3 regions of the Nitratireductor sp. OM-1 genome follow, and region 2 is predicted to be linked to each of the others. Evidence: riboswitches for the same ligand, from Rfam matches in the RefSeq annotation. Region 2 holds a riboswitch; each other region holds the start of a gene.
What was found. Region 2 has a riboswitch for cobalamin ahead of metE (5-methyltetrahydropteroyltriglutamate--homocysteine S-methyltransferase). Riboswitches for the same ligand answer to the same signal wherever they lie in the genome.
Positions count from the first base shown of each region.

Region 1: linked by a shared signal. The riboswitch ahead of DEJ54_RS01915 (ribonucleoside-diphosphate reductase subunit alpha) and the one ahead of metE (5-methyltetrahydropteroyltriglutamate--homocysteine S-methyltransferase) in region 2 are both predicted to bind cobalamin.
Region 3: linked by a shared signal. The riboswitch ahead of DEJ54_RS22705 (HupE/UreJ family protein) and the one ahead of metE (5-methyltetrahydropteroyltriglutamate--homocysteine S-methyltransferase) in region 2 are both predicted to bind cobalamin.

Region 1 is NZ_CP029208.1:424,007-430,199, reverse strand. It holds gene DEJ54_RS01940 (amino acid ABC transporter permease) at 1-75, shown strand, start outside; gene DEJ54_RS01935 (amino acid ABC transporter permease) at 80-745, shown strand; gene DEJ54_RS01930 (amino acid ABC transporter ATP-binding protein) at 757-1,527, shown strand; partial or broken gene DEJ54_RS01920 (PLP-dependent aminotransferase family protein) at 1,614-1,790, shown strand; cobalamin riboswitch at 1,881-2,094, shown strand; gene DEJ54_RS01915 (ribonucleoside-diphosphate reductase subunit alpha) at 2,189-5,086, shown strand; gene DEJ54_RS01910 (ribonucleotide-diphosphate reductase subunit beta) at 5,214-6,193, shown strand, end outside.
Region 2 is NZ_CP029208.1:49,047-55,239, forward strand. It holds gene DEJ54_RS00230 (iron ABC transporter permease) at 1-364, opposite strand, end outside; gene DEJ54_RS00235 (ABC transporter substrate-binding protein) at 392-1,426, opposite strand; cobalamin riboswitch at 1,557-1,749, opposite strand; gene DEJ54_RS00240 ((2Fe-2S) ferredoxin domain-containing protein) at 1,797-2,588, opposite strand; cobalamin riboswitch at 2,686-2,887, opposite strand; cobalamin riboswitch at 3,061-3,261, shown strand; gene metE (5-methyltetrahydropteroyltriglutamate--homocysteine S-methyltransferase) at 3,353-5,701, shown strand; gene DEJ54_RS00250 (superoxide dismutase) at 5,779-6,193, opposite strand, start outside.
Region 3 is NZ_CP029209.1:770,930-777,122, reverse strand. It holds gene cbiB (adenosylcobinamide-phosphate synthase CbiB) at 1-386, shown strand, start outside; gene cobO (cob(I)yrinic acid a,c-diamide adenosyltransferase) at 592-1,206, opposite strand; gene cobU (bifunctional adenosylcobinamide kinase/adenosylcobinamide-phosphate guanylyltransferase) at 1,208-1,744, opposite strand; gene DEJ54_RS22705 (HupE/UreJ family protein) at 1,761-2,381, opposite strand; cobalamin riboswitch at 2,416-2,616, opposite strand; cobalamin riboswitch at 2,735-2,938, shown strand; gene cobW (cobalamin biosynthesis protein CobW) at 3,114-4,151, shown strand; gene cobN (cobaltochelatase subunit CobN) at 4,156-6,193, shown strand, end outside.

The DNA of each region.
Region 1 (6,193 bases), 370 kb from region 2:
CTCTATGTCGCCACCTGCACGGTGCTGGCCGCGCTTATGCGCATGGTCGAGCGCCGTCTTGTGATTTCGAGGTGAGCCGATGAACGAGTTTCTCGCATTTCTCGATCAGGTCTGGCTTGCCCGTTTCGTGATCCTGCGCGGCCTTGGCCTGACCGTTTCAATCTCGCTTCTGGCCATCGCCCTGGGCTCCGTGCTGGGCGTTATGGTCGGGCTTGCGCTGACCTATGGAAACAGGCCGCTGCGGTTTGTCGTCCGCGCCTATACGGATTTCATTCGCGGCACGCCCGTGCTCGTTCTGGTGCTCGCCAGCTTCTACATCCTGTCCACGATCGGCATTGAGCTGAACGCGTTTCAGGCGGGTGTGTTTGCGCTGGCGGTCTTCTGCTCCTCGCATGTGGGGGAAATCGTGCGCGGCGCGCTGCAGGCCATTCCGGCCGGGCAGACAGAAGCGGCCAAGGCCATCGGCCTCACCTTCAGCCAGACCTTCACTTCGGTTCTGTGGCCGCAGGCGCTGCGCCAGATGCTGCCCACCTGGGTGAACACGGCTGCGGAGATGGTCAAGGCGTCCACGCTTCTGTCCGTCATCGGCGTGGCCGAGCTTCTGCTCCGCACGCAGGAGATCATCTCGCGCAATTTCATGAGCCTGGAGTTCTATTTCCTGGCCGGCCTTCTCTACTTCGCCATCAATTACGCCATCGAGCGCTTCGGCAAATATGTCGAGCGCAAGGTGTCTGTTCCATCCTGAGAGTACCCGACATGACGAAGAACCTTCTTGAAATTCAGGCCCTGCGCAAGCGCTACGGTTCGGTGGAGGTGCTCAAGGGCGTCGACTGCACCATGCAGCAGGGCGAGGTGATCTCGATCATCGGTTCGTCGGGCTCCGGCAAGACAACCATGCTGCGCTGCATCAACATGCTGGAGGATTTTCAGGGCGGCCGTATCCTCATCGATGGCGAACCCATCGGCTATGAAGAGCGCAACGGCGTGCGCGTTCGCAAGAGCGAGAAGGAAATCGCCCGCCAGCGCGCGCTGACGGGCATGGCCTTCCAGCAGTTCAACCTGTTCCCGCACATGACCGCAGCATCCAATGTCATGCTCGGCCTGATCAAGGTGAAGAAGATGGCGCGCGACGAGGCGCGCAGCGTCGCGGAAAAATGGCTCGAGCGCGTCGGTCTCGGCCAGCGCGCGGATCACTACCCCGGCCAGCTGTCCGGCGGTCAGCAGCAGCGCGTGGCCATTGCCCGCGCCATCGCCATGAACCCGCGCCTCATGCTCTTTGATGAGGTAACGTCTGCGCTTGATCCCGAACTGGTGGGCGAAGTGCTTCAGGTGATCAAGGATCTGGCTGCCGATGGCATGAGCATGCTTCTGGTCACCCACGAAATGCGCTTCGCTTTCGAGGTTTCCTCCCGCGTCATCTTCATGAACCAGGGGGTAATCGGCGAGGAGGGGGATCCGAAGGTGATGTTCCTGAAGCCGCAGACCGAACGCCTTGCCGAATTCCTCAAGACGTCGAGTTTCGCCTGAGATCTTGACCAACTGCCGCCGGCGCGCCTGAGCGCCCGGCGGAAAATCTTGCGCCTGCCACGCACAGAATGATGGCGGCGGTGACCGACGGGCTGGATGCGGCCACGCTTGCCCGCCATGCGCTTGAGAGGGACGTGGTGCTCGCGCCTGGAAACGCCTTCAGCCTGTCAGGCTCGGCCTGCGGGTTCCTGCGTTTCAACGTTGCTCAATGCGACGATGAACGGATTTTTTCCGTTCTGGAGGAGATCACACGCGCGCCGTAGAGCCATGCCCAAAGCGGCGTTGCGAATAATCCAGCAGTTTGTTTCTGCTTTCCCCGGAAACAATATATTGACTTCATATATCCAGAAGATACCAACTGTAGGGGTTATGGTTCTTTCGATTCCTCGTGGGATCGGAAGTGAAAAGGGAAGCCGGTGCGCCTCTGGGCAAGGCCGGCGCTGCCCCCGCAACTGTAAGCAGCGAGCCGCTTTCACTTTGTGTCACTGATGCCCCAGCGCATCGGGAAGGCCGGAAAGCGGTGATGACCTGCGAGCCAGGAGACCTGCCATGACGAAATAAACGTCCACGGGCGGGGTGTCCCGGTGGTGCGTGTGTCGCCACGGCTATGCCGTCGCGCCGCATGTCTCCGCGCCCCCGTCCAACCGCCACGGGGATCTACATGCCGGCGACTGAAGCACAACACACCACCGAAGCACAACACACCAACGGAACCGCCACGGTTCCGCATTCCACTGCAAACACCGAAACCGCATCGTCTGAACCGGGTTACCGCGTCATCCGCCGTAGTGGCGGCGTCACACCGTTCGATCCGGCAAAGATCGCGGTGGCGCTGACCAAGGCATTTCTGGCGGTTGAGGGTTCCACCGCCGCTGGCTCGCGCCGTGTCCATGAAATTGTCGAGGAGCTTGCCGTACAGGTCGTGTCCGCGCTCACGCGCCGGGCCGATGCCGACCGTCTGTTCCACATCGAGGAAATTCAGGATCAGGTGGAACTCGCCCTCATGCGCGGCGAGCATCATCGGGTTGCCCGCGCCTATGTGCTCTATCGCGAGGAGCGCGCCCGCGAACGCGCCGCCGGGACGGCCAGTGTGGAAGCCCCGCAATCCGCCCTGCAGATGACGGCGGATGACGGAACGCTGGTTTCGCTGGACGAGGCGCGGCTTGCCGCAATCGTCGAAGAAGCCTGTGCCGGCCTCAAGACCGTTTCCTCCGAACCGATCCTCACGGAAACCCGGCGCAATCTCTATGACGGTATCCGTCAGGACGAGCTGTCGCTTGCGCCCATCCTTGCCGCCCGCACGCTGGTGGAGCAGGAGCCTGACTATGCGTTCGTCTCCGCGCGTCTTCTGCTCGACAGGCTGCGGCGCGAGGCTTTGACCTTTGTGGCCGGCAGGCCCGAGCAGGCGACGCAGGCCGAAATGGCGGAGCGCTATGCAAGCTATTTCCCTGACTTTATCGCGAGCGGCATTGCCAGCGAGCTCATCGACCCCGAGCTTGCCCGTTTCGATCTGGCGCGCCTTGGCGCGGCGCTCAGGCCCGAGCGTGATCTGAACTTCCAGTTCCTTGGCCTCCAGACGCTCTACGACCGCTATTTCCTTCATGCCGGGGGCATTCGGTTCGAGTTGCCGCAGGCGTTCTTCATGCGTGTCGCCATGGGGCTTGCCGTGCGCGAGATCGACCGCGAGGCGCGCGCCATCGAATTCTACGATCTTCTGTCGTCCTTCGACTTCATGGCCTCCACGCCCACCCTGTTCAATTCCGGCACGCTGCGCCCGCAGCTTTCTTCCTGCTTCCTCACCACGGTGGCTGACGATCTCGACGGCATCTTCAAGGCGGTGAAGGACAATGCGCTGCTTGCCAAATATTCCGGCGGTCTCGGCAATGACTGGACGCCGGTGCGCGGTCTCGGCGCGCATATCAAGGGCACCAATGGCGAGAGCCAGGGCGTCGTGCCGTTCCTCAAGGTCGCCAATGACACGGCCATCGCCGTCAACCAGGGCGGTAAGCGCAAGGGCGCCGTCTGCGCCTATCTGGAGAGCTGGCACATCGACATCGAGGAGTTCCTCGATCTGCGCAAGAACACGGGCGACGACCGCCGCCGCACGCACGACATGAACACGGCCAACTGGGTGCCGGACCTGTTCATGGAACGCGTCGAGGCGGACGGTTCGTGGACGCTGTTTTCGCCTGACGAGACGCCCGATCTGCACGACCTTTATGGCAAGGCGTTTCGCAAGGCTTATGAAGCCTATGAGGCAAAGGCGGAGGCCGGTGAGCTGCGTGTCTTCAAGACCGTGCGCGCGGTCGATCTGTGGCGGCGCATGCTCACCATGCTGTTCGAGACCGGCCATCCCTGGATCACCTTCAAGGACCCGTGCAACATCCGTTCGCCGCAGGGCCATGTGGGCGTCGTTCATTCGTCCAATCTGTGCACGGAAATCACGCTCAATACGTCCAGGGACGAGGTGGCCGTCTGCAATCTGGGTTCGGTGAACCTCGTCAATCACATTGCCGATGGCGCGCTCGATCTGGCGCGGCTGGCGCGCACTGTCGGCACCGCCATGCGCATGCTCGACAATGTCATCGACATCAATTTCTACACCATTCCCGAGGCGCGCCATTCCAATCTGTGCCATCGCCCGGTCGGTCTCGGCCTGATGGGCTTTCAGGATGCCCTGCAAAAGCTGCGCATTCCCTATCAGAGTGAACAGGCCGTGGCCTTTGCCGATATGAGCATGGAGGCAATCGGCTATCATGCGATTGCGGCTTCGGTGGAACTTGCCGCCGAGCGCGGGCGCTATGCCAGCTTTGACGGTTCGCTCTGGTCGAAGGGCGTTCTGCCCATCGATTCCATCCGGCTTCTGGAAGAAGCGCGACCGGGCGTCGAGATGGACAGTGCGGCAACGCTCGATTGGGAGAGCCTGCGCAAGCGGGTGAAGAAAACCGGCATGCGCAATTCCAACTGCATGGCCATCGCGCCCACCGCCACCATCTCCAATATCTGCGGCGTGTCGCAGTCCATCGAACCCGCCTACCAGAACCTGTTCGTCAAATCGAACATGTCGGGCGATTTCACCGTGGTGAACGCGGCGCTGATCCATGATCTGAAAGAGCGCGGTCTGTGGGATGAGGTCATGATGTCGGATCTCAAATATTTCGATGGGTCCGTCGGTCAGATCGACCGTGTGCCGGATGATCTGAAGGCGCTCTATGCGACCGCGTTCGAGATCGACTCCGCCTGGCTGATCGACGCCGCCTCGCGCCGCCAGAAATGGATCGATCAGGCCCAGTCGCTCAATCTCTACATCGCCAATCCGAGTGGAAAGAAGCTGGACGAACTCTACCGGCTGGCATGGCGGAAGGGCCTGAAGACGACCTATTACCTGCGCTCGCGTTCCGCCACCCATGTGGAGAAATCCACGCTCAAGGGAACCGATGGCAAACTCAACGCCGTCTCCGCCACGAGCGTTCCTGCCGCGCCCATCGCCATCGATCCGAACGCGGCATGGGGCAGGGCCTGCGCCATCGACGATCCCGAGTGCGAAGCCTGCCAGTAACCCGGCCTTCGCATCCCGCGCAGCGCGCCCCAACCCTCATCGTGAGCCTGAGCCCCCCCCTCATCCTGAGCCTGTCGAAGGACGAAGGTGGGTACGTAGCGCCCAAACCCAATCGGAAGACAAAAAAATGCTGAACTGGAACGAACAATCGCAGCCCGCCACTGCCGCGAACCCTGCCGCTGACGAGGCCGACGCCACGGGCCTCGGCGAGATCGAGCGCGGGGCGGCCCGCGTCTCGGTGGATGACAAGCGCATGATCAACGCCCGTGCCGACGTCAACCAGCTCCTGCCGCTCAAATATCGCTGGGCCTGGGAGAAATATCTCGCCGGCTGCAACAATCACTGGATGCCCACCGAGGTCTCCATGCAGGCCGACATTGCGCTCTGGAAATCGCGCGATGGCCTGACCGAAGACGAACGGCGCATGATCAAGCGCAATCTCGGATTCTTCGCTGCCTCCGAATCCCTTGTCGCCAACAACATCGTTCTGGCGATCTACCGGCACCTCACCAATCCCGAATGCCGGCAATATCTGCTGCGTCAGGCCTTCGAGGAGGCGATCCACACGCACACTTTCCAGTACATCGTGGAAAGCCTGTCGTTGGACGAGGGCGAGCTGTTCAACATGTATCGCGAAGTGCCCTCCATCACCGACAAGGCGGCATGGGCGCTCGACTTCACGCAGCATCTGGACGATCCCGAATTCAGGACCGGCACGCCGGAGGCCGATCAGGCGTTCCTGCGTGACCTCGTGGCCTTCTATGTCATCTTCGAGGGCATGTGGTTCTACACCGGCTTCGCACAGATCCTGTCGCTTGGCCGCCGCAACAAGATGGTCGGCATCGCCGAGCAGTATCAATACATCCTGCGCGATGAATCGATCCATCTGAACTTCGGCATCGACGTCATCAACCAGATCCGCATCGAGAACCCGCATCTTTGGACGCCCGCCTTTCAGGACGAGGTGCGGGGCATGATCGCGCATGCCGCCGAACTTGAAGCATCCTACGGGCGGGATACGATGCCGCGCGGCTTTCTCGGTCTCAACGCGGCGCTGTGCGAGCAGTACATGCACTTCATCGCAAACCGCCGCTGCGCCCAGCTTGG
Region 2 (6,193 bases):
GATTGCGGGTAATGGCCTGCATGAGAACGCCGGACACGGACAGGGCGGCGCCGGCCACCAGCGCCATCACCACACGCGGCAGGCGCAGGTAAAGCAGAACCCGCGCCGCCTGTTCGTCCGATGATCCCGGCAGATAGCCGAGGCTTGCCCGCTCCATGAGAACGAGCGCAAGCGTTCCGACACTTGTATCGTTGATGCCACGTACGGAAACCGCTGCGGCGGCAATCATCAAAAGCGCGAATGACAGGGCGATCAGCAGAATGCGTCGCCGTCCGCCCTCCCGATACCGGGCGGCAAGGCCCCTGCCTTTTTCGACCGAGGCGGCACCTGTACCCCCGGCTTCGGTTTCAAGCGTATCGGTCATCGGCCCCGCCCCGTCATGTCAGCTTGCTCAGAAGTCGCCCTGATAGGTCATGCCCGGCTGATAGGGCAGTCCCTGGAAGTCCTCGATCCAGCGACGCATGGCCTCTTCCGGATCGACATCCTTGAACAGCTCTGGATGCGCCCATTTGGCGATCTGCAGCGCGCCGGTGATCTTCGAGGAGCCGCCGGCGAGGTAGTAGTTGATGACGTGGACGTTCTTCGCCTCTGCCGCCGGCGTGGCGCGGATTTCCTCACGCGCCATCAGCCCGTCCCATGTCGTCTTGTACTGCTCTTGGGGGATGGTCGTGTAAGCGCCCGGTTCCAGCTTCACGATCAGCGACGGCACGCGCGCGACCAGTTCCTCCGGATCGATGGTGAAGGCGTTGGGATTGCCACGCGCGGCCGGCTCGTCCTCAATGACGATTTCGCCAAAAACGTTCCTGCCGCCACCGGCTTCGATCATGTCGTGCCAGCCAGAGCCCGGCGTGACCGTCACCAGCGGGCGCTTCTCCTCCAGATAAACCGGCACCGGCTCGACGCCCTCAAGCCGCTCGGCCAGAAGCGCTTTGTAATCCTCATAATAGGCAGCGAGATCGGCCGCCCGCTCTTCGCGACCGAAGAGTTTGCCCATCAGCTTGACGTTCTCGACATGCTTGAGCGTATCCCAGGAGGTTACGACCAGAACCGGAATTCCGAATGGCTCAAGCTGGCGCGCCGCCTCCTCGTAAACGCCGTTGCGCGGCAGAATGACGAGATCCGGCTTCTTGGCGATGATGGCCTCGTAATTGGGCTCGCTCTGCCCCTGGCCCACCACGTCGTCGGGGCCGAATTCCGGCCAGTAGGCAGGATCGCGATAGGTGCTGGCGCCGGTGCCAACCACCTGCTCGATGGCGCCGATGGCGCGCGCGAATTCAACCGAATAGCGGTTGAAGATCACAGCGCGCTTGACGGGCAGGTCGACATCGACCTGACGCCCGACATCATCGGTAATGGTTTCTGCGAAAGCGGATTGGGAGAGTGACAGCGCGACAATGGCAGCGCCGAGAACGGACTTGAACAACATGATCACCTCGATCGACACGGGGCGCCGGGAGGTGCGTGAAAGAGCGCCCGCATCGACCGAATGCGCCGCAGGGCGTCCTTGCACCCCGCGAGACCGGTCTACGCTACCCTCTTGCCGGACACCTCGCCGACAATTGCGTTTGCGCCAAGGCCGGTCTCCTGGCTCGCGGCTCAAGCGTTCGAATATCCCTTCCCGGCCGACTGACCAGTGGATCGATACCGAACTCGCCGCCTACAGTTGCGAGGGCAGCCGCAGACTGGGACGAACCCGTCCTGCGTTCCCGTTTCATCCGACGTTGCGGAACCGTGGCGCGCAATCGTTAACCTGATCGGACCTGCAAGGCCAACCGTTTTCCTCCCCGCCGCTACCATTACCTGTTTAAAGTCCCGCGAAGCCGCTGTTTGCGACCGGTCGGCTCATAGGCGAAATCGGCGACAACGCGTCCCCCAAGCAGGTGCTCTTCAATGATGCGGTCTATCGCATCCTCATTCACGCCACCGTAATAGGCGCCTTCGGGAAATACCTGAAGAACCGGCGCGAGATTGCAGGGGCCGAGACAGGTTGCTTTCGCAGTCATGGTGCCATCCCCCGTGTTGCGCAGGTTCAGTTCCTTCTGCCGGTTGCGCAAATGACACCACAGAACGTCCGCCCCGGCGGCGTTGCACGCCCCGCCCTCACACACCAGAACCCGTCTTTTCTGCGCCGGCACCAGAGAGCCTTCCCGTACCGGAGTTTCAGCGGGAGGAACGGCCGGCTCCTGAGCAATATCGCCGATGAGACCGCCAAGAAGCCGTTCAAAATGTGCGCTGCGGGCAATGTCGGATGCTATGCGGATGGGGGGCCAGCCGCCGGATGTTTCGGCTTGCCAGCGCCGGAGCGATTTCGACAGCCAGTTCCGGAAGCTCGGCTCCATCGGAAGCAGGAGCGGGACAATCACGATCTCAGAATGATGTTCTGCCCGCAGCTCCAGAAGTGCGGACCGCAAGGACGGCGTCCCCTGTTCGGAGAAGCAGTACTGCACCGCCGTCACACCTTCAAAACCTGCGGCCATTTCAGCGAGGCGCGCCATCTCGCCATGAGGTGCAGCAGCAAAAGCCGACTTTGCAAGAAGCAGGATCGCGCGGCTTCCCTGCCCTTCGTTCAATAATGCACTCGTATCCACTGCCATTCCTCGAGCTGATGCGACCGGGAACGGCAGGGAGATCGCGCGTCGGAACCGGATATTCCGAAGCACGCGCTCCTGTGGCATATCCCGACCACGGAACTTCACACGATCAGGCAGGTCTCCTGGCTTGCGGCTCATCACAGCTTCACCCGTCTTCCCGGCATAACGCCAGTGACATGATCGGCAAAGCAGCTCGTCGCTCACAGTTGCGGGTCAGCTCCGGATTTGAACCGGATTCCCTCTTAGCCGCCGACCGAGACAGGTCTGCCGACGGAACCTTGACCGCTTCGAAAAGTATACGCAGACCCGCGCCTGTCAACCTTCTGCCCGCCGACCCGCACGCGCACGCGGACCAACTCCGGAACAGAATTTCCCGACAACTAAAATAGAGAGGCACATCACCTCTCAGACAAGACGTAAAGACATAAACATTTCTTTATATCATTCTTGACTTTCCGCCGCATCGCGAGGAATCTGGGCGCGTCGTGGTTCTCGAACCTGCCTTCAGGCGGATTCGGGCTAAGAGGGAAGCCGGTTCAAATCCGGCGCTGCCCCCGCAACTGTCAGCGGCGAGCCGAAATCCATTCAAGTCACTGGACAGACGTCCGGGAAGACGGATCAAGGCCGAGACCCGTGAGCCAGGAGACCTGCCATGACGAAACAACGTCAACGGGCGGGGTGTCCGGTGTTCGTCATGCGGCGGCCGTTCAGGCCGCGGTCTGCGTACGCCCCCCCCTGCCCCAAACAGCATCGGGTGTGCCATGTCTGAACGTTCAATTCCTGTCTCCACGCTCGGCGTGCCGCGTATCGGCCGCCGCCGAGAACTGAAACTCGCCCTTGAAAGCCATTGGTCCGGCAAAAGCAGCGCAGAAACCCTTCTCCAGACTGCAAGGGAACTCAGGGCCGAGAACTGGAAGGAGCAGCGCGATCGTGGCGTTGCAATCATCCCTTCCAATGATTTCTCACTCTACGATCAGGTGCTGGACACCAGTGTGATGGTCGGCGCGGTTCCGGCAGACTATGGCTGGCAGGGTGGCCCGGTGCCGCTTGACGTCTATTTCGCAATGGCGCGCGGCAGCCAGGGCTTCAGGGATGCAGGATGCGAGCACCCCGGGCACCCCGGCCACTCCGGCGGCCACAAAGCGCAGGAAATGACCAAATGGTTCGACACCAATTACCACTACATGGTGCCGGAATTCACCGACGACCAGGTCTTCGCCCTCTCCTCCACCAAGCCGCTGGATGAGTTTCTTGAAGCAAAAGCGCTCGGCATCCATACCCGGCCCGTACTCCTTGGTCCGATCACCTTCCTCAAACTCGGCAAGTCCAGCGATGCAGGCTACGATCCGCTTGCGCTTCTGCCCCGCCTGCTGCCTGTTTATGAAGAACTGCTTCGCAAGCTGAAGGAGGCCGGAGCGGACTGGGTACAGATTGATGAGCCGGCCCTCATCACCGACCTCATTCCCAACGAACAGGATGCCTATCGGCTTGCCTATCAGAAGCTTGCAGCCGCTGCCCCAGATCGCCGGATCATGCTTGCAACCTATTTCGGCGGGCTCGGCGGCAATCTGGAAACCGCGCTTTCCCTGCCTGTGGCCGGCCTTCACCTGGACCTCGTTCGCGCGCCGGAGCAACTCGACGCGGTGCTCGCCGCTGCGCGGCCGGATCTGGTTCTTTCGCTTGGCGTGATCAACGGCCGCAACATCTGGCGCGCTGATCTGGCTTCCCTCGCAGACAGGCTCGGGCCCGTCGTCAAGGCGCGCGGCGCAGCGATGGTCCAGCTCGCTCCGTCCTGCTCGCTGCTCCATGTCCCCATCGATCTGGAACTGGAAACCACGCTCGACGCCGACCTGCGCTCCTGGCTTGCATTCGCCCTGCAGAAAATGGACGAGCTTCATGTGCTCTCCGATGTTCTGTCCGGGAACGGAGCAGACGTTGCCGGAGCCCTGAAAGCAGCAGCCGATGCCGTCGCCGCGCGGCACGCCTCACCCAAGGTCAGCGACCCTCTGGTTCAGGGCCGCATGGCGCGGATCAACGACGAGATGAAGACGCGCGGCGCCACGTTTGTCGAGCGCCAGAAGCTGCAGGCTACCCGGCTAGGCCTGCCCGCCTTTCCGACCACCACGATCGGCTCCTTCCCGCAGACGCCAGAGGTTCGCAAGGCAAGAGCCGCACATGCACGCGGCGAGCTTAGCTTTGTCGACTACGACACGTTCCTGAAGAAGGAAACCGAAGCGACGATTCGCTGGCAGGAGGACGTCGGCCTCGATGTGCTGGTCCATGGCGAGTTCGAGCGCAACGACATGGTTCAGTATTTCGGCGAGCAACTTTCCGGCTTCGCCTTCACCCAGCACGCCTGGGTGCAAAGCTATGGATCGCGCTATGTCAGACCGCCGGTTATCTACGGCGACGTATCCAGGCCCACTCCGATGACCGTTTCGTGGTGGCAATATGCCCAGTCGCTGACGGACAGGCCGGTCAAGGGCATGCTGACTGGCCCTGTGACCATTCTCAACTGGTCTTTCGTGCGCGACGACATTCCGCGTAGCGAGACCTGCCGGCAGATCGCGCTTGCCATTCGCGACGAGGTCCGTGACCTTGAGGCAGCGGGTGCGCGCATTATCCAGATCGACGAAGCGGCCCTGCGCGAAGGCCTGCCGCTACGCCATGCGGACTGGAAGCACTATCTCGACTGGGCAGTGGAGAGCTTCCGCATTTCGGCCAGTGGGGTTTCGGATGAAACCCAGATTCACACCCATATGTGCTATTCGGAGTTCAACGACATAATCGACGCCATCGCCGCCATGGACGCGGATGTGATCTCCATCGAGACATCGCGCTCGAGGATGGAATTGCTCGATGCCTTCAAGACCTTCAAATATCCCAATGAGATCGGACCAGGCGTCTACGACATCCACTCGCCGCGCGTCCCCGAAATCGGTGAGATGACTGCGCTGCTTTCGCTGGCGCGCCAGCGCCTTGCCGGGGAGCAGATCTGGGTCAATCCGGACTGCGGCCTGAAGACCCGCAAATGGGACGAAGTGCGTCCCGCCCTGGTCAACATGGTTGCCGCCGCCCGCACGATGCGCACCGAAAACGCAAGCGCCTGACACCTGTAAACGCCGCCGGCTCTCAAGGCCGGCGGCGCACCGGACTTAGGGGCAGGCCATATTAACAGGCCCTGCCCCTAAGCCCCGATGGCACTCTCATAGCGCTCGGCCACCATCTCCCAGTTGACGAGACCTTCCAGAAAAGCATCGACATATCTGGGACGCAGATTGCGGTAATCGATGTAGTTGGAGTGTTCCCAGACATCACAGGTCAACAATGCCGACTTGCCTTCTGTCAGCGGCGTGTCGGCATTGCCCGTCTTGGCAATGCCAAGCTTCTCGCCATCAAAAACGAGCCATGCCCATCCGCTTCCGAACTGCGCAATGCAGGCCGCCTTGAACTCTTCCTTGAAACGGTCAACCGACCCGAAATCGGCAATCAGGTGCTTTTCGAGATTCCCCGGAACCGCGCCGCCGCCACCGGCCTTCATGCCAAGCCAGAAATGGCTGTGGTTCCAGTGCTGGCCAGCCTGATTGAACAGGCCGCTTTCG
Region 3 (6,193 bases), on a different replicon from region 2:
TCGGCTGGGCGGCGGCGCGTTTTGACGATCTGATCAACCTGCCCGCTTCGCGCCTGACGGCGTTTCTCTTCATTACCGCTGCGTTCTTCATGCGCGACGCCTCGGCTGGAGCGGCATGGCGGGCGGTGCGCCGTGATGCGCGCCATCATCGTTCGCCCAATGCCGGCTGGCCGGAAGCGGCGATGGCGGGCGCGCTGGGCCTCGCCCTTGCCGGCCCGCGCCGCTATGGCGGCGAGGTGGTGGATGATGCGGTGATGGGCGATGGCGGCCGCCGCGCCGCCAATGCCGGCGACATCCGCCGGGCGCTCACGCTCTATCGGATTGCGGACGGGCTTTTGATCGGGCTTTTGGCGCTTGCCGCCGGGCTCTGGCATCTGGCTTTCTGAGATTGGCGGATTGAGGCGAAGGCGTGGGGCGCGTTTGCCACGCTCTCTGATCTTCTGGCAGCTGCGTTGTGCGTGGTTCGACAAGCTCACCATGAGGGAGGTGGCGACTGGCAAGCCTGTTCATCAACATGGAGGACGCAGTTGCTGTGTCTCTCCCTCCCTCATGGTGAGCTTGTCGACCACGCACCACCTCAAAGCAGGCGATCTAGAACTCGATGCCCTTCTGCGCTTTCACGCCAGCGGCGAAGTGGTGTTTTACCTGCCCCATTTCGGTGACGAGGTCGGCGGCCTCGGTGAGTGCTGGCTTGGCGTTGCGGCCGGTCACGACCACATGAAGGTCGTCGCGCCGGTTGGTCAGCGTGGTCACGACGCGTTCAAGATCGAGATAGTCGTAGCGCAGTGCGATGTTCAGCTCGTCGAGAACGACAAGACCGATGGTCGGATCGGCCATCAGTTCCTCGGCCTTTCCCCACGCCCGCTCGGCGGCGGCGATGTCGCGCTCGAGATCCTGTGTTTCCCAAGTGAAGCCCTCGCCCATCGTGTGCCAGGAGACCTGATCGCCAAAGGCGGCGAAGGCATCCTTCTCACCGCAATGCCATGCGCCCTTGATGAACTGCACGACACCGACGCGGCGGCCATGGCCGAGCATGCGCAGCGCAAGACCGAAGGCAGCGGTGGACTTGCCTTTGCCCGGCCCCGTATTGACGATCAGAAGCCCCTTCTCGACCGTCTTGTCGCGCACCTCGGCATCCTGAACGGCCTTGCGTTTGGCCATCTTTGCCTTGTGGCGCTCGGCTTCGTTTGCGTCGATCTCTCGCATGTCACTTCACTTTCATGGGCAGGCCGGCAACCACCAGCGTGACGCTGTCGGCAACGGCGGCGACTTTCTGGTTCAGGAACCCCGCCTCATCGCGAAAACGGCGTCCGAGCGGGGTTTCTGGCACGATGCCGAAGCCGACCTCATTGGAAACGAGAACTGTGGTTCCCTCTCTTGCGGCAAGAGCTGCAAGCAGTCGCTCGGCGGCAGGTTTTAGCGCATGGTCGTTGAGCATGAGATTGCTGAGCCACAGGGTGAGGCAATCGACCAGAACCGTTTCGCGGGCCGGCAGGGTTTGAAGCACGCCCGGCAGGTCGAGCGGGGCGTCGTGCGTCTGCCACGCCCCCGCTACTTCCCCCGGCCCCGCCACTGCCCCTTTGCGCCGCGCGCGGTGAATGGCGATGCGCTCGCGCATTTCGTCATCGAAGGCCTGGGCCGTGGCGATGTAGTGCCAGGGTGCGGGCGCGGCTTCGATCAGCGTTTCGGCATGGCGGCTCTTGCCGGAGCGCGCGCCGCCCAGAACGAAATGAAGTGAACGCATCGTCAGATCCGCCGGCTCAGCCGACAAGTTGTCCGGCAAGGAAGGTTATGCCGACACCGACAATGGCGGCGCCAGCAAGCCGGGGCTGCATGGCCTCAACCGCCCAGCCGCGCGAGCGGACGAGAAAATAGACGCCAAGCGCGATGGCGCTCTGGATTGCGGCAAGGCCTGCGAGATAGGCGATGAGCGGCGTCTGTTCGCTGCCGACAATGGCTTCGCCGAAGGCATAGCCATGGAACACGCCGACCACCAGGAACAGGGCGAAGACGAGCATGTGGCTTTCCACGGCCCGACCGCGCGCCAGAAGCCAACCGCCAGCAAGAACGCTTGCCGCGATGACGATTTCGGCTGCCGGAAGATCGAGCAGCATCAGGTGCAGGCCAACACCGACAAGCGAGCCGGCAACAAAGAGAAGCGGCGCAAAAAGGCTCATGCCGGCGACGGCGGCAAACAGGCCGGCAGCGACGATGAAGGCCAGATGATCGAGCCCGATCACAGGATGGGCGAGCCCTGAAACCAGCCCTTCGTAAAGGGTCGTGGGCGTCTGCCCGTCCATGGCGTGATGGGCCTGGGCGCTGGTTGCGAAGAGCGATGCAAAAGCGAATGCGGAAAAAGTGCGCAGGAAACGCGTGTTCATGTCCGGTCCTTTCCCCTCCACCCGAGGGTTACGGTGCTTCTTTCAGGCCGTCGGCAGGTTTCCTGGCTCACGGGTCGATGCGCTTTCCAGCCTTCCCAAGGCGTCATGCCTCAGTGGCGATCAGGAAAACGCTCTCCGCTTACAGTTGCGGGGGCAGCCGTGGTTTTGGCGCTTTTGCGCCGCACCACGTTCCCTCTGGGTCCGCTTCAGCGGAACCGACAGCGGGCGGAGCATACAAGAATCGCCACGCCCCGCAAACGCTTTGTTGCCCGCATTGACAGACGTGGCGGGCGAGCCGTAAATGCGCAGCAGACGGTCCTTCTCCCGCAATGGAGAGGGCTTGGATCAGTACCTGTCAATATGACCGCAATGGTCGGCCTGATTGGTAGGTCTTGATCCTTAGAGGGAATGCGGTGCGGGCCTTGCCCAATGCCGCAGCTGTCCCCGCAACTGTAAGCGGAGAGCGCACCTGACACGCCACTGGGGTTTGCCCTGGGAAGGCTGGAGAGCGCATCGACCCGTGAGCCAGGAAACCTGCCGTCTGCGAATGAAATCCTGACCGCCTGGCGGGTGTCCCGGGCAAGGAGTGTGCATTGTGACTGCTGACAGCGCCGCTGCGCGCCTTCTCCCGACCATTCATGGTGTCTCTGCCAGTACGCGGCCGCAAAAGGCCCGTGCGCCCCTCACCCGCGTCTTATCGTTCTCCACACTCCATCACCTGAAGGATATCCCATGACCACGAGTTTCGACCGGGTTCCCTGCACCGTCGTGACCGGCTTTCTCGGCGCCGGCAAGACGACGCTGATCCGCAATGTTCTGGAAGGCGCGCATGGCAAGCGGCTGGCGATCATCGTCAACGAGTTCGGCGATGCCGGCATCGATGGCGAGGTGCTGAAGAGCTGCGGGCTGGACAATTGCCCCGAGGAAAACGTTCTCGAACTGGCCAATGGCTGCATCTGCTGCACGGTTGCCGATGATTTCGTGCCGGCGCTCGACCAGATCCTCGCACGTGAGCCGAAGGTCGATCACATCCTGATCGAGACGTCCGGTCTGGCGCTGCCAAAGCCGCTGGTGCAGGCCTTTCAGTGGCCGGCAATCAAGAACCGCGTGACGGTCGATGGCGTTATTGCCGTGGTGGACGGGCCGGCGCTTGCCGACGGCCAGGTGGCTGCTGACTTGGACGCGCTGGATGCACAGCGCGCAGCCGACGATTCGCTCGACCATGATGATCCGATCGAAGAAGTGTTCGACGACCAGGTGGCCTGCGCTGACCTGATCGTTCTGTCGAAGAACGATCTTCTGGATGAGGAGGCCGCCGGGCGCGCCCGCGCGCGGATTGCGGGGCATCTGTCGCGCAATGTGCAGATCGTGCCGAGCGCGCATGGCAAGGTGGACCCTGCCCTGCTGCTGGGTCTCGGGCTTGCCGTCGAGGACGACATCGAGAACCGCAAGACGCATCACGACGATGCGCATGACCATGAGCATGACGATTTCGACACATTCGTTGTCGACCTGCCGCCGGTGCTCAGGCCGGAAGATCTGGAAGCGCGGGTCAATGCGGCGGTGGAAACCGGCGAGGTTCTGCGCCTCAAGGGCTTTGCGCATGTGAAGGGCAAGCCCATGCGTCTGCAGGTGCAGGCGGTCGGCCCGCGCGTCTCGCACCACTATGACCGCCCGTGGAAGGCCGGCGAAGCCGCCGAGACACGGCTCGTGGTGATCGGCCTCAAGGGCATCGACCGCGCGCGTATCGAAAGCCTTCTCTCGGCCTGATCCGATGCACATCCTCGCCACCACCAGTGCCTCACTCGACGATCTGATCGAGCCTGTCGATCTGCAGCAGTCGCCGGCGGACATGGTGGCGCTGTCGTTCACCGACAGCGATCTGGCGGGGATTGCCTCTGCATGGCAGGTGCAGCGTGAGGCCCTGCCCGCGCTGCGTCTTGCCGCGCTGCGCGACCTGAGACACCCCATGTCGGTCGATCTGTGGATCGACAACACGGCAGCGCATGCCCGCGTCATTCTGGTGCGGGTGCTGGGCGGCTATGAGTGGTGGCGCTATGGCTGCGACCGGCTTTCAGCACTGGCCCGGCAAAAGGGCATCGCGCTGGCGCTGCTTCCCGGCGAATGCCATCAGGACGACCCGCGCCTGGCCGAGCGCTCCACCGTTTCGCCGGAAGCGCGCGCGGCGCTGCTCGCCTGCTTCCGCGAAGGCGGACCGGACAATATGCGCGCGCTGACCATGCAACTGGCGCGCCTTGCGGGGCGGGACATCGAAGCGCCGGAGGCGGAATCGGTGGCCAAGGCCGGCTTCTATGCACCGGGCCATGGCATTGTTGAGCCATCCTTCTTCCCGGCCGGTGCGAATGCCGACAGGCCTGTCGTACCGGTCCTCTTTTATCGCTCCATGCTGCTGGCAAGCGATGTTGCGCCCATCGACGCGCTGGTGGAGGCGCTTGAGGAACAGGGGCTGTGTGCGGTTCCCGTTTTCGTTTCCAGCCTGCGTGACCCGGTTGCCGCCGATCTCGTGCGCAACGCCGTGGAGGCGTTGAAGCCGCAGGCGCTCATCACCGCGACGGCCTTTTCGAGCGGCGCGGAACCCGGCGAAAAAACGCTGTTCGACCGCTTTGGCGTGCCGGTTTTTCAGGTGGTCACCGCCACCACGCGGCGCGAAGCGTGGCAGGAAGGGCAGCGCGGTCTCGCGCCTGCGGACCTCGCCATGCATGTGGTGCTGCCGGAACTCGATGGCCGGCTGATGGCTGGCGCCATTTCCTTCAAGGATGAGGCGGCGCTGGATGAAGGGCTTTCCTTCGGCGTTCAGCGCAACCGACCGGAACCGGCGCGCATAAGGCAGGTTGCGGCAAGGATCGCCGCCTTTCTGAAGCTCGGTGGCACTCCGGTGGCTGAACGCCGCATTGTCGTTCTCATCCCGGATTATCCGAGTGCGCCAGGGCGCACCGGCTATGCGGTGGGTCTCGACGTGCCGTCGAGTGTGCTCGCCATGCTGCATGACCTTGATGAAGCGGGTTATGCGGTTGATGGTGTTCCGGAGACGCCAAGGGCGCTGATGCAGCGGCTTGAGCAGGTTTCGGAAGCGCTTTCGCTGGATGAATACCGGGTGGCCTTCGATGCGCTGCCCGAAGAGGCGCGCGAAACGCTGCTCGCCACCTGGGGGCCGGCGGAAGACGATGCGGAAGATGGAGTCTTTCCGTTCCGCGCGGCGCGGTTCGGCAATGTCACCGTGGCGCTTGCGCCGGATCGCGGGCGCTCGGCAGACCGACGCGTGGACTATCATGACCCGACACTTGCACCGCGCCATGCGCTGGTCGCCTTCGGCCACTGGATGCGGGAGGGGCTCGATGCCCATGCGCTGATCCATGTGGGTGCGCATGGCACGCTGGAATGGCTGCCGGGCAAGACCGTGGCGCTGACGGAAACCTGCTTTCCGGAGATCGTGGCTGGTGCGCTGCCGGTGGTCTATCCCTTCATCGTCAGCAATCCGGGTGAAGCGGCGCAGGCCAAGCGCCGGATCGGCGCTGTGACGCTTGGGCATCTGACGCCGCCACTGGCGGGCGCAGGGCTCTCGCAGGACCAGCAGGAGTTGGAACGGCTGGTGGACGAATATGCGCAGGCCGACGGGCTGGACCGCCGCCGCCGCGACCGGCTGGCGCAGCTGATCGTGGAAACCGCCGAGCGCACCGGTCTGACCCGTGATGCCGGCGTTGAGGACACGGGCGACACGGATGCGGCGCTGATGCAGATCGATGCCTGGCTCTGTGATCTGAAAGATTTCGCCATCAAGGACGGGCTGCACA